One region of the Solibacillus sp. iso_87 genome, then DNA from elsewhere that is predicted to be linked to it. Evidence: riboswitches for the same ligand, from Rfam matches in the RefSeq annotation. Region 1 holds a riboswitch; the other holds the start of a gene.
The links. A riboswitch is a leader RNA that binds a small molecule or an ion and turns the genes downstream of it on or off. The one in region 1 is predicted to bind glycine.
Positions count from the first base shown of each region.

Region 1 (7,521 bases):
TGGTGAGGCGAGCGGCTTGTTGGGACGAGAGCTCATTTTATATTGTGAGCTTTTGGATGAAAAGCTTCAGAAAATTATTGAACGAATGCTGGCGATTATTCAGCCGCTGCTTTTTGTGATCATTGCTATTTGCGTTATTGCTGCGTATTTAAGTATTTTAATTCCGATGTATGATGTCATTGATTTTATATAAGAAGAGGTGGAATAGATGAAAAATGAAAAAGGATTTACGTTAGTAGAGATGCTTGTTGTTTTATTAATCATCTCCATTTTAATATTGGTCACAATCCCCAACGTTTCAAAGCACTTTGCATCAATCGATGAAAAAGGTTGTAATGCTTATATCCTCATGCTTCAAGGACAAGTCGAAGCATATAAACTGAATAATAATGTATATCCGGCTTCGGTCACGGATTTAACTGACGAGGGGTATATTGTGGAAGAGGATTTGAAATGCCCGGATAATACGGAAATTAAAATAGTTGAAGGTGAAGTTAGACTGGTGGAAGACTAAACGTAATGATGAGGCAAAAAATTAAAACACTTATAACAGATGAAAAAGGTTTTACCCTAATGGAAATGCTCATCGTCCTCTTTATCTTTTTAGTCGTCAATTCAGCGATTCTCTATTTTTCACAAAAGCCGTTAATGGAATATACAGAAAAACAGGTGATGAATCAAAACGAGATGTTAATACGCATGACCCAATTGCTATCCATTGAGACCGGAACGTCCCATAGCTTTGAAATTATTAACTGTCACCGGATACAAGTAATGGATAGGTCTACTTCTCACATTATTTACGATCGGCGAATAGCGCGGCCAATTGACATGTATTTATCAACCCCGCATAACCGGCTGGTATTTAATACGAGAGGAAATGTCCAGGCGTTTGGACGGCTAACATACCATTTTGAAAATATAAGCCATCAATACTCTGTTAATATCGGCAAAGCCAGAATTTTGGAAAAGGAGGTTTTTCATGAGCCAGGAAGGACTAACTCTTGTAGAAACACTGTTAGCAGTCGTCATTTTATTTTTCCTTTCCTCGACAATCATTCCGCTCACATTTAATATGAAACAGCAAATTGCCTTACAAAAAGTACAAGCCCATGCTGCAGAAGCAGCTTATATAGGAGCGATGAAATATAAAAGATATGGACAATCAGCCGGAGTTCAGCTCATTGACGGCGTTCAGTTTCAATGGAATTACAATGGAAACCAAGTATGTGTCCATTATGATAATAATGAAAAGGAAGAGGAACTGTGTGTATGAATTGGAGGCAAACTTTAAATGAGCGGGGATTTACACTACTGGAGAGCTTGTTTCAGTTAACCGTGTTTGTACTTTTTACCGCAATAAGCCTGCTTATCCTTATATGGGTTCGGGATCTTCAACAGCTTGAGATGATGAAAGATGAGGTAAACTGGGAATTGTTTGTTTATGATCTTCATCAATACAATATGAATTCCGCATCTGGTAGGTTGCTCAGTTCTAGTATGCTGCAACTGGAAATGTTAAATGATCCCGAGGAACGGTTGTTTGTCTTTGACAAATCAGAACAGCATTTGCGTAAAAGGTCGAATAAAGGAGGAAATGAAATTATGCTGCCTTTTGTTGAGAAGTGGGAGCTGGCGGTTAATGAAAATGAAGTGAATATGAGGGTAGTGATGAAAAATGGAACAAAGCGAGAAAGAGACATCGTATTACCATTGCCTTCAAAATGAGAAAGGTGCATTATTTTTGCTGGCTGTGTTTTTATTGTTCATAGTTTCCGGAGCTGCTGTTTTCTATACAAATGCATATTTTGCGCAAATAAAAGTATATAATTCATTGGAATCTATTTACGTTCGTGCTACGATAAATATACTAAATTTACCTTAAAATTCGACTTCTTTTTGCAAAGTCGAAAAAATGTCGCATTTATGCGATTTGGTTTGACCTAAAAATATTTCTGTTTAAGACGCAAAATAGAAACGAAAGAATAGGTAGAGGCGTAATTAATTAAGTAGTCCGTAATAGAAGAAGGTGAACAGCATGCGTAAAATTTATTTAGTAGGATTTATGGGGTGCGGAAAAAGTGCGATTGGAAGACGTTTAAGTTTTTTCTTAAAAATGCCGTATTACGATATGGATCATGAAATTGTACGACAGCAGGGTATGACAATTCCTGAAATTTTCGAGAAATACGGCGAAGCACACTTCCGAAAAATCGAGACGGAATTTTTAAAGAATTTTCGTGATGAAGCATGCATTATCGCTACAGGCGGTGGGGTAGCCGTGAATGAAGAAAACAGGAAAATTATGCGCCGGACAGGGCTTGTATTTTTTCTTGATGCAAAATTTGAAGATATTTATATGCGTATTCGAAATGATAAAAACCGTCCCATTGTTCAATCGTCAACGGAGCAAGAATTGGAAAATCTGTATCACCAACGCAGAAAGAATTATCGACTGGCTGGTCATATACAAGTATTGACAGCTGGGAGAACATTAAGACAAATTGTTGAGTACATCGGCTTTCAAGTGAAACGTCTTAAAGGCGAATAATAGCTGTATAATTATGTTTAATGTTCGTATTTTGAATAAAATTAAAAAAAGATTGCGTTTGCATTATATTCAATGTTAGGATATTGCTAAGAAGAGCAATTACATGAAGTAAATAATCTAACGCGGATGATGGTACGGGGAGAGAACGTGATGTCACGTCGCCGAAGGAGCAAATAGCTATGCTATGAATCTCTCAGGCAAAAAGACTCGTATTGGACGCAACTCTGGAGAGTGCTGTAATAGCTATTGTTGCGAACAGCCACCAACGGGGAAAGCCTAAATTGTGATAGTGGATCAAATTTGGGTGTAACTTTCAGGTGCAAGGACAGAGAATCTCGGTAAAGGGGATTCGTCTGTCTTTTTTTTGTGGAGAAATCGGCTTTTAATATTCTGATGATTCTAATAAAAAGATAGATATACACTTTGATAGGTGTAATGTTGATTCCCCCTTTGCAAACCAAAACGAACATACATAACTAAAGGAGGAAATGAACATGACAAATGATTTAAAGCTAAAGCGCACACCACTTTTTGATGAATATGCAAAGTATGGTGGGAAAACAGTTGATTTTGGCGGCTGGGAGTTGCCTGTACAATTTTCTTCGATTAAAGATGAACATGATGCGGTACGTAACCGTGCAGGACTTTTTGATGTATCCCATATGGGGGAAATTATCGTAGAAGGTCCAGATGCACTAGTTTATCTACAAAAAATGCTTTCCAACGATATTTCTAAAATTGCAGTCGGCGGCGCACAATACAGTGCACTATGCTATGAAGATGGCGGTGTTGTTGACGATTTACTGACATACCGTTTGGAAGATAACCTTTATTTACTATGTGTTAATGCAGCGAATATTGAAAAGGACTTTGAATGGTTACAGAAGCATGTCGAAGGGGATGTCAAAGTGACAAATATGTCAGATGACTATGCTCAAATCGCATTGCAAGGACCATTATCTCAGGAAGTTCTGCAAACATTAACAGCAACAGACTTAACGGCAATTAAATATTTTAAATTCCAGGACAATGTGGATGTAGGCGGTCATTCGGTTCTTGTTTCTCGCTCTGGCTATACAGGGGAAGACGGATTTGAAATTTACGGTGCACCAGCAGCAATTGTTGATCTTTGGAACAAAATTTTGGAAGCTGGAAATGACAAAGGTGTAGTAGCTGCCGGTTTAGGAGCACGTGATACACTCCGCTTTGAAGCTTGCTTACCATTATATGGCCAAGAGATTTCAAAGGATATTTCACCACTGGAAGCAGGCATTGGCTTTGCGGTGAAATTAGCGAAAGATCCGCAATTTATCGGTCAGCAAGCATTAATTGACCAAAAAGAAAATGGCTTAACACGTAAATCTGTAGGCATCGAGATGATTGATAAAGGTATTCCTCGTCACGGTTATAAAGTGTTTAAAGATGGTGAAGAGATTGGCTTTGTAACAACAGGTACTCAGTCACCGATGACAAAGCGCAATATCGGCTTAGCTATAATTGACACAAAATTCACAGAAGTTGGAACTGAATTAGAAATCGAAGTACGAAAAAATAGAGCAAAAGCAGTTGTAGTAGAAACTCCATTTTACAAGCGTGCAAAATAAAGTAAAAATTTAACCAGTGGGGGTATTCATCCCCTTGATTGATAGTTCTGCTGCCTTTAGAAGAAGATAAATTCCTACCCGTTAATAACGGGATAAAACTTTTGAAAAGAGGGTTAACAATGAAACATCGTTATTTACCAATGACGGAACAAGATAAACAAGAAATGTTAGACCATATCGGGGTTGCGACAATTGATGAGCTATTCGAGGATATTCCTGAGAAAGTTCGCTTCCAAGGAAGCTACAATATTAAACCTGCGAAGTCAGAAGCCGCTTTAATGAAGGAACTGGCACAACTCGCTTCAAAAAATAAAGATACAGCAACCAATGTATCGTTTTTAGGTGCTGGTGTCTACAATCACTATAAACCGGTAATTGTTGATCACGTTATTTCACGTTCAGAGTTTTATACAGCGTATACACCATACCAGCCGGAAATTTCTCAAGGCGAACTTCAAGCGATTTTTGAGTTCCAAACAATGATCGCAGAACTGACAGGCATGGATATTGCAAACTCTTCTATGTATGATGGCGGTACGGCATTGGCAGAAGCAGGTATGCTTGCAGCAGGTCATACACGTCGCGGTAAGTTACTTGTTTCAGGAGCTGTACATCCGGAATATCAAGATGTTGTGAAAATGTATGCAACAGGACAATCAATTGAAGTCGTTACAATTCCTACAAAAGACGGTGTGACAGACATTGAAGCACTTAAAGGCTTAATCGATGATCAAACTGCCGGTGTTATCGTTCAATATCCTAACTTCTTTGGTCAAGTTGAAAACCTACAGCCGCTTGCAGACATTACACATGATGCAAAAGGATTGTTTATCGTATCTGCAAACCCGTTAGCTCTTGGCGTTTTAACACCTCCTGGAAAATTAGGGGCAGATATTACAGTTGGGGACGCACAAGTATTCGGTATTGCTGAAGCATTCGGTGGTCCACACTGTGGTTATTTTGCGGTAACGAATAAGTTAATGCGTAAAGTACCGGGCCGTCTTGTTGGGGAAACAGTTGACCAAGATGGACGTCGTGGTTATGTATTAACATTACAAGCTCGTGAGCAGCACATCCGTCGTGACAAAGCGACATCTAATATTTGTTCTAACCAGGCGTTACTGGCACTTGCTTCTTCAGTTGCAATGACAGCCCTTGGAAAACAAGGTATGCAGGAAATGGCGAAACAAAATATCGTAAAAACACGCTTTGCCAAAAATGCATTTGAAGCAGCTGGTTTTGAAGTTGCTTATCAAGGCGCTCACTTTAACGAAATCGTAGTTAATACAAAACATAATGTGACAGAGCTAAACAAAGCATTAATCGAAAAAGGCATTATCGGTGGCTTTGACTTAGGTCGTGTTTATCCGGAATTAGAAAATCATGCACTCATTGCTGTTACGGAAATCCGTACAAAAGAAGAAATCGAGCAATTAGTTGCAGAAATGGGGGCTTACAATGCATAACGAAAACCAATCACTCATTTTCGAAATTACAAAACCAGGTCGTGTCGGCTATAACTTAGAGCCATTGGATGTTCCTGATTTTGATCTCGAAGAACTTCTGCCAAAAGAGTTAGTACGTCAAGAAGCGGCTGAACTGCCGGAAGTTGCAGAATTAGATATTATGCGTCACTATACAGCACTTTCAAAACGTAATCATGGTGTGGATTCAGGCTTCTACCCACTTGGTTCATGTACGATGAAATACAATCCGAAAATCAATGAAACGGTTGCACGCTATGCTGGTTTTGCCAATGTTCACCCATTACAAGACGAGTCGACAGTGCAAGGTGCAATGGAATTATTATATGACCTGCAAACATCCCTTCAGGAAATTACAGGTATGGATGAAGTAACATTACAGCCAGCAGCAGGCGCACATGGTGAATGGACAGCATTAATGATGATCCGTGCATTCCATGAGGCAAATGGTGAAGGTCACCGTAACAAAGTAATTGTACCGGATTCAGCTCACGGTACAAACCCGGCTTCTGCTACAGTTGCAGGTTTTGAAACAATTACAATCAAATCAGGTGAAGACGGCTTAGTTGATCTTGAAGATTTACGCCGTGTTGTCGGTCCTGATACAGCAGCGCTTATGCTGACAAACCCGAACACTTTAGGCTTATTCGAAGAAAACATTTTAGAAATGGCTGAAATCGTGCACGGTGTCGGCGGTAAAGTTTACTATGACGGCGCGAACTTAAACGCTGTTATGAGTAAAGCACGTCCTGGCGACATGGGCTTTGACTGTGTTCACTTAAACTTACACAAAACATTTACAGGTCCACATGGTGGCGGTGGTCCGGGTTCAGGTCCAGTAGGGGTAAAAGCGGATTTAATCCCATTCCTGCCTAAACCAGTATTAGTGAAAAAAGAAGATGGTACATTCCACTTCGATTACAACCGTCCACAATCAATCGGTCGTGTGAAACCTTACTACGGAAACTTCGGCATTAATGTCCGTGCATATACGTATATCCGTTCAATGGGTCCAGATGGCTTAAAGGCTGTAACAGAATACGCTGTACTAAACGCAAACTACATGATGCGCCGTTTGGAAGAGCACTTTGATTTACCGTACGACCGTCACTGTAAGCATGAATTCGTGCTATCAGGCCGCCGTCAGAAAAAATTAGGTGTTCGTACATTGGATATCGCTAAACGTCTTCTTGACTTTGGCTACCATCCACCAACAGTTTACTTCCCGTTAAACGTGGAAGAGGGTATTATGATCGAGCCAACAGAAACAGAATCAAAAGAAACATTGGATGCATTCTGTGATGCAATGATTCAAATTGCTCAAGAAACAATCAATAACCCATCGATCGTACAAGAAGCACCACATACAACGGTAATCAGCCGTTTAGATGAAACACGTGCTGCACGTACACCTGTATTACGTTATACAAAAAAAGAAGAAGTAACAATTTCATAAATTGTGACAAAAAAGGTCAGACCTGTTTTCTGACCTTTTTTCTATGAGTAAGGTTAGACTTCTTACGTGTCACTATATAATAGTAGAAACTACTGATAATCAGACAATTTTGATTCGTTGGGCATTTGAATAGAAATTAAAAAGCCCTCTACAATGTAGAGAACTTTTAAAATTAGTTTTTCGATTTAACTTTACCTGTCCAAGTTTTGAAACCACCTTGTAATTGGAACAGTTGGCTATAGCCTTTTTTCTTTAATGTCAGCGCTGCTCGTGCACTACGGCCAGAGTTTTGGCAATAAAGGTATACAGGAAGGTCCGGACGGATTTCTTTATGACGTGTATTAAGTTGCGTCATTGGAATGTTTCGAGCACCTAAAATGTGTCCAGCTTCAAATTCTTTAGGTTCGCGTAAATCGATTAATTGTG
Region 1 is NZ_CM149656.1:2,403,907-2,411,427, reverse strand. It holds gene comGB (competence type IV pilus assembly protein ComGB) at 1-193, shown strand, start outside; gene comGC (competence type IV pilus major pilin ComGC) at 209-514, shown strand; gene AC0VXV_RS12240 (prepilin-type N-terminal cleavage/methylation domain-containing protein) at 520-1,074, shown strand; gene AC0VXV_RS12235 (type II secretion system protein) at 983-1,276, shown strand; gene comGF (competence type IV pilus minor pilin ComGF) at 1,273-1,728, shown strand; gene AC0VXV_RS12225 (shikimate kinase) at 2,039-2,551, shown strand; glycine riboswitch at 2,678-2,770, shown strand; glycine riboswitch at 2,774-2,882, shown strand; gene gcvT (glycine cleavage system aminomethyltransferase GcvT) at 3,046-4,155, shown strand; gene gcvPA (aminomethyl-transferring glycine dehydrogenase subunit GcvPA) at 4,275-5,621, shown strand; gene gcvPB (aminomethyl-transferring glycine dehydrogenase subunit GcvPB) at 5,614-7,095, shown strand; gene AC0VXV_RS12205 (rhodanese-like domain-containing protein) at 7,268-7,521, opposite strand, start outside.

Region 2 (7,521 bases), 720 kb from region 1:
CAAAGAAGTACTCTATATTTAAAGAAAAATGCTCCGCCGAGAATATCTCGGCGGAGCTTTCGTTTTAAATTATTGTCGTTTTTCAAAAGCGCGTTCACCAGCAATACCTGGTTGTGTTAATTCGAATGGATTTAAAATAATATCCAACTGCTCAAGCGTGAAATAGTTATACATTAAGCAAAGTTCGCGTACAGATTTGCCGCTATGCAGAGCTTCACGTGCAATTTGACTTGAACGTTCATATCCTAAATGTGGTGCCAGTGCTGTAATAACTCCGATTGAACGCTCTACAAAATCATGCAGACGCGCTTCATTTGCTTCAATGTGATCCAGGCAGTATTTTGTAAATACTGTGAAGCCGTTTGTCATAATTTCGATTGACTGAAGCAGATTAAATACTAGAACTGGTTCCATTACGTTCAGCTCAAATTGTCCGGCTTCAGAAGCAAGTGAGATTGTTACATCGTTACCGATTACTTGGAATGCGATTTGGTTAATGACTTCAGGCATAACCGGATTTACTTTACCAGGCATAATAGAAGAACCTGGTTGACGCTCCGGTAAGCGAATTTCTGCAAATCCGGCTTTTGGACCTGATGCCATTAAGCGTAAGTCATTACAGATTTTTGACATATTCATCATGGCGATTTTTAACATTGATGATACTTCTGCATACGTATCGGTGTTTTGTGTACCGTCGATTAAATTGTCTACTTTTATGAACGGGAATCCACTGTAAGTCGCGATGTTTTCTACTGCCAATTTCATATATTCAGGGTCCGCATTAAGGCCTGTCCCGATAGCAGTTGCTCCGATATTGATTTGCAGCATCGTTTGCTGCGCTTTTTTTATTCGAGCAATGTCACGAGAAACAACGGCAGCGTATGCACCGAATTCCTGGCCTAAACGAACTGGTACAGCATCTTGTAAATGCGTACGACCCATTTTAACGATTGAATCGAATTCTACTGATTTTCTGATAAAACTATCACGCATCATTTCCATCGCCATAATTAGATTATTTAGCGTAGAAACTGTTGCAATATGGATAGCAGATGGGAATGCATCATTTGTTGACTGCGCCATATTGACATGGCTGTTAGGACTAATGATTGAATAAGTACCTTTTTCTTCCCCTAAAATTTCCAGTGCACGGTTTGCGATTACTTCATTGGCATTCATGTTCATTGAAGTGCCTGCTCCGCCCTGAATTGGATCTACAACGAACTGGTCATGTAATAGTCCTGAAATAATGTCATCGGATGCTTGTGCAATTGCATTAGCAATTACTGGATCCAATTTGCCGATAGCGGCATTTGCAAGTGCCGAACTTTTCTTTACGATGGCAAATGCACGAATTAATTCAGGGTGCATTGTCATTTTAGTAATCGGGAAATTTTCTAATGCACGAGTTGTTTGAACGCCGTAATAAACGTCCTTTGGAATTTCTAATGTGCCTAAAAAGTCTTTTTCAATACGTGTACTCATTTGTACAAACCCTCCAAGAGAATGGTGTAATAGTTGGATAAACAACTATATTATACGCCATATTATAATAAAAGCTTACTTGCTGAATTATTAGTTTATTTAATGTTCTCACTTAATATTAAATTAACCCATATTAACAAATATAACGAGGAAAATTTCGTAACTTTTATATTATTTACACGACTAATTAGATAAGGGATGAGGTGATTCAATGAAGAGATGGTTAAGTTACACGCTGGTCGTGGGAATGATTTTGCTCCTTGCAGCATGTAATACGAAAGAAAACGAAACATCATCCGATTCAACTGAACCTGAGCAGGAAGAAAATGACGAAAATAAAGTGGAATATGAATTATTGTTGCATTTAGATTCGATACCTCCTGAGGTCGGTACAAGTATTTCAATCGTGCAGGATGAAAAGCTTTATACTACTTGGGCCGATACTTTTGGTTTCGAATCGGTTCCATCAGTCGATTTTGAAACAGAGGAAGTACTGTTTGTCACAGGATATTCGGACGGCTGTGGAAGAGAAATTGAAAAAATCGAAAAAGATGGGGATACTTTAGTCATTACCTTAAACTATCCTGAAGATATTCGCAGTGAGAAAGACATCGCCTGCACAGAAATTGCTTTGGATAATACGTATGTTGTTAAAATGAAAAAGACAGACACAACGAAAGGTAAGCTGATCGATATCAATCGAACAACATATGAAGAAGATTCAACGGTTCAGGAAAAACTGCAGTAAACGGATACATTAATACGAGGGGCTACCAATTCCTCTATATAAATATTACACTGAAAATATTGAATTTTCGGTGTAATATTTTTTTGGTCAAGAATTTTCTGCAAGAAGAAAACATTATGTTGGGAATAAGGATAAATTGCTATTTATATAATAAATGGCTCTGATTGTCCATTGTAAGACGGGCAAAAAATTGGTAGTATGAATTATCGTACAATAATAGTATTGAACGCGAACTATAGGAAACTGGAAGATGCCAAGGACCTATAGGCAACTAATTGCATACATATCAAGCGTAGATCGTCGTGGATAAAACTACTGACGGGAGCAGTTTCTGGAGAGAGCGCGATAATCCGCGTCGCCGAAGGGTTCACAATCTCAGGCAAAAGGACAGAAGAGTAATGAGAGACGCTTTTCTTTAACATAAGTTGTATGAAACATCCATTGTTTAATGAAAAGCCCTCGATAGATGTCACAGATTTTTTGAAATCTGGACGCGATTTTACAGAGGTGAAATCGATTATTCTTAGACACAGGGACTGACATATTATCAGTCCCTGTTTTAATTCCAGAAAAATTTACTTGATGGACCGCGATGAAATACTTATTATTTTGCGCTGTGAAAACAGACAAAATACTTATCCTTTGGAGGAATCGTTTTGGAACAACAAGAATTAAAGCGCGACCTGAAAAATCGCCACGTTCAGTTAATAGCGATTGGAGGAACAATCGGAACGGGGTTGTTTTTAGGGTCAGGTAAAGCGATCTCACTTGCAGGACCTTCTATTATCTTTGCATACTTGATCGTTGGAATCGCACTATTTTTCGTCATGCGTGCACTTGGCGAATTACTTTTATCAAAAGGCGGCTATGCATCATTTACCGAATTCGCCACTGAATACTTAGGGGATTGGGCAGGCTATATTACCGGCTGGACTTACTGGTTCTGCTGGATTATGACGGCAATGGCGGACATTATCGCGGTCGGTATGTATACGCAGTACTGGTTCGACATCCCGCAATGGGTACCGGCTATCGCATGTTTAGTAGTTTTACTTATTTTGAATTTATTGACTGTCAAACTGTTCGGAGAGCTCGAGTTTTGGTTTGCGTTAATTAAAATCATCACAATTGTTGCATTGATTGCGATAGGCATTGTATTGTTGATCATTGGCTTTGAAACAGATACAGGCAAAGTGGCTGTATCGAATTTATGGGAGCATGGCGGATTATTCCCGAATGGTACATTTGGATTTTTAATGGCATTCCAAATGGTTGTCTTTGCATTCGTAGGAGTTGAATTAGTAGGGGTAGCTGCTGCTGAAACGGCAAACCCGCAAAAAAATATCCCATCTGCTATTAATAAAATTCCTGTTCGTATACTGCTGTTTTATGTAGGGGCATTATTCGTAATTTTAACAATTAACCCTTGGGATACTTTAAGCGCAGCAAGCTCGCCATTCGTTCAGGTTTTCGCATTGGTAGGTATTCCGATTGCAGCAGGTTTAATTAACTTTGTTGTGCTGACATCAGCTGCTTCTGCAGGAAATAGCGGGATGTTCTCAACGAGCCGCATGCTGTTCAGTTTAAGTAATAATAAACAAGCACCGAAAGCTTACGGTAAATTAAACAAAAATGCGGTGCCGCAAAATGGTTTGTTATTTTCTGCGGTCGTAGTTTCGATTGGTGCATTGCTTAGCTACTTCATGCCGGACGATGCATTCAGTATCGTGACAACAATTAGTGCGATTTGTTTTATTTGGGTTTGGAGCATTATTCTGATTTCGCATATCAAATACAAAAAGCGTCATCCGGATCTACATAAAACTTCAATTTTCAAAGCACCTTTAACACCATTCATCAACTATTTAATATTGGCATTCTTCTTGTTTTTACTAATCATTATGGCTATTTCCGAGTCTACGAGAACCTCACTGTTGTTAACACCGTTATGGTTTATACTGCTGTTTGTTCTTTATAAGGTTCGGAAAATATAATTAGGCAAATCCATCATTTATAAAAAACGGAAAACACGCAAATTCAAGGAACCCGTGAATTTGCGTGTTTTTCATATCGTAAATTTTATGTTTTTATTTAACTCCAGTACTGCAGAGCTAGTTGCTGTCCTTGCTGAATTTTTGCCCATTGTTCAGCTTCTGTAAGCTCATTGCCGCCATCGCAGGAAGCGAAACCACATTGGTGTGAAATGAACAAACGATCTTTGTCGATAATTTTAGACGCTTCATCAAGCATTTTAATAATGCGATCTTCATTGTCTAAAGTATTCGTTTTAGAAGATAACAACCCTAATACAATTTCTGCATTCGGTTTATCTTTGAAGACAGCGAGTGCTTCAATAGAACCTGCGCGGTCATCATCCCACTCTAAGAAGAAGCGGTCATAATTCAGTTGCTTTAAGAAGAGGTTAGCGATTTTAACGTAAGAACCACCACCCATATTACGTGAGTCGTAGTTGCCGCGGCAATTATGTGTCCACATTTTTAAACCTAAACGATGGCCCACTTCAATAATTTGATTATTTATCTCAATAAATTCAGTTGCTAACGCTTGAACTTCTTCCTGATTAATTTGTTCGCCCGTAAATGGTGAATTCGGGTTGTCGTCAGCAAAAAGTTGCCATAAGCAATCATCAAATTGTAATATTTCTCCGCCAACTGCTGCATATTCTTCCACAAACTCTATATACGCTTTTGCTAACGCTTGTTTTAATTCATCTTTTGTTTTATAAAATGCATCTGGTCCGAAATTATTCGAAAAAGATAACTCACCTAAAATATGAGAAGGTGACGGGATACATAGTTTTGTCTGGTGATCGCCGGCACTTTTCTTCAGTTTTTTAAAGATTTCGATAAAGTGATGGTTTTTCCCGCTTAGTTCATCCGTAATGCGTAAACCGATGTCTTTGCGTGTTTCGTAGTGAGAATTGCCATCGAAGTCTTTAAAGAAATAACCATGATCTGCGATATAGCGATCGAAACCTTCAATACCCCAGGCAAAATCTAAATGCCATAATGATTTCGAATGCTCGCCATCTGTCACAACCGTAATGTTATGTTCGATTTCTTTTTTTACTATGTCTTGAATTGAAGCAAGCTCAACTTGTTCATAGCCTTCAAAATCTTTATAAAAAGGATATGTAATATCATCACGTTGTTCAATTTGTTTTTTATAATTTAATAATTCATTTTGTCTTAATAGACTGCCTACTATTTGAAATTTTTCACACATGTTCATTTCCTCCTTGGTCCTTCAACTTTTTAAGTTGGATTTATCATACCATTGTGGAGGGTGATATTTGAAACACGTAAAAAATATCAATCGGTATAGTTAAAAACTATAGCGGGAAGATACTTTTAATTCATCTTTGATCGTTTCTTTTAAATAATTGATATAGATTTCAGCGAGTTTAGTAGTATTCACATGTTTATGGACGATATATCCTACTGTCATTGTTTCATCGACTTCCAGAGGCAGGGAGCAAATATTTTTATTCAATTCCTGACTAATGACTCCTGTTGAAATGGTATAGCCATTAAGCCCGATCAATAAATTGAATAGTGTGGCACGGTCACTAACCTTAATATTTTTAGGGCGTGAAATGGTACTTAATATTTCCTCTGAAAAGTAAAAGGAATTAAATTCGCCCTGTTCAAAAGATAAGTACGGGTAGGCATGTAAATCCTTCAACGTAACAGATTTTTGCTGTGCGAGCGGATGTCCTATATGGATAAATACATGTGGTTTCGCTTCAAATAATGGATAGAACTCTAAATTGGCTTCCCTTAAAAATTTTCGGATGACCTTTTCGTTAAAATTGTTTAAATATAAAACTCCGACTTCACTTTTTAAATTTTTTACGTTTTCTATAATCTCATACGTTCTCGTCTCACGAAGCGTAAATTCATATTCATCGCGGTCATAATTTTCAAAGAGGCGTACAAATGCACTCACGACAAAGGCATAATGTTGTGAAGAAACGGAAAAATGCTGTTGGGATGGCTGAACGTTTGCATACCGTTTTTCCAGAAGTTCCGCTTGCTCGACAACTTGCCGCGCATAGCCCAAAAATTCAGTTCCTTCAGCAGTAATAGATATCCCTTTACTAGTACGTAAAAAAATTGTAATGCCTAACTCTTGTTCAAGCTCTTTTAATGCGTTCGAAAGGCTAGGCTGGCTAATGAATAAGTTTTGGGCTGCTTTACTGATTGACTGGTTTTTTGCTACTTCAATTACATATCTAAGTTGTTGTAATGTCATAATAAATTCCTTTCTTTCTTCTAGAAGTAGTGTAGCAAATAGTACATTGGATCTGCAAAAAGAATCCAATAAACAAAAAGCTACCATTATTGGAAATCACGGTAGCCTTTGAAGAGGGAATCTCAACTATTATTATGTTAGCTTCTCTTTTGTAAACAGTGTTTTGTTGTTTAACAGATGGAAATAGACGGTACATGCGATGACAACACCAATCATTGCGAAGATGCTTGTTGTCAGTTGAAGCGTGTAGATTTCCGCCAAAAATCCGATAAGCAAAGTTAAAGTGATTTGCATCACACTTTCGATCAGTCCAAGTGAACTGCCGAACCGTCCCATCAATTCAGTCGGGATTGTTTGCTGGTAAAATGTCGCGTAGCCCGCATTGCTGAATGCCATAAATAATCCGAGCAAAATAAAGGCAGCGACCGCAATCATTAAATTAGGTGAAAAGTAAAATATAAAGTAGGAAAGTAACGTACATGTAAATCCGAGGCCGATGTACGAAACGAGTGACAGCTTTTTCACGAGTCGGACAGCCAAATAGCCACCGACAATGGCACCGATTCCTGTGATTCCTACAATGATGCCGTATACCGAATCCGTCACTTTATGAAAGTCTTTTAAAAACGACATTTCCTGGGAATCAAGTGAAAAACAAATCATCAGTGCTATTGAATATAAGAAGAAAAATTTCCGCAGCGTTTTCCGTTGCGAGATAAATTTCCAAACAGTAATAAAATCATCTCGGATAACAGCAAGTGTTAGCACAGTGGATTTAGCAGACGACTTGATCTCTGGATTTGGCAGTAAATACATCATGAATGCGCTAAACAAAAGCAAAAATCCATTCACCCACATTGCAGTAGCGGTACTGCTCATGGCGATAATGGCACCACTTAAAGCAGGGCCGATCATAAAGCTCCCTGACCCGAGCATGCTGTTGATGGCATTAAAACGCAGACGATCATTTGGCAAAACAAGTTTTGTAATCATAAATGTGCTGCTCGGAT
Region 2 is NZ_CM149656.1:1,688,513-1,696,033, forward strand. It holds gene AC0VXV_RS08325 (DNA primase) at 1-22, shown strand, start outside; gene aspA (aspartate ammonia-lyase) at 70-1,488, opposite strand; gene AC0VXV_RS08335 (dehydrogenase) at 1,700-2,236, shown strand; glycine riboswitch at 2,558-2,637, shown strand; gene AC0VXV_RS08340 (amino acid permease) at 2,893-4,230, shown strand; gene AC0VXV_RS08345 (cobalamin-independent methionine synthase II family protein) at 4,328-5,482, opposite strand; gene AC0VXV_RS08350 (LysR family transcriptional regulator) at 5,582-6,511, opposite strand; gene AC0VXV_RS08355 (MFS transporter) at 6,644-7,521, opposite strand, start outside.
Region 2: linked by a shared signal. The riboswitch ahead of AC0VXV_RS08340 (amino acid permease) and the one ahead of gcvT (glycine cleavage system aminomethyltransferase GcvT) in region 1 are both predicted to bind glycine.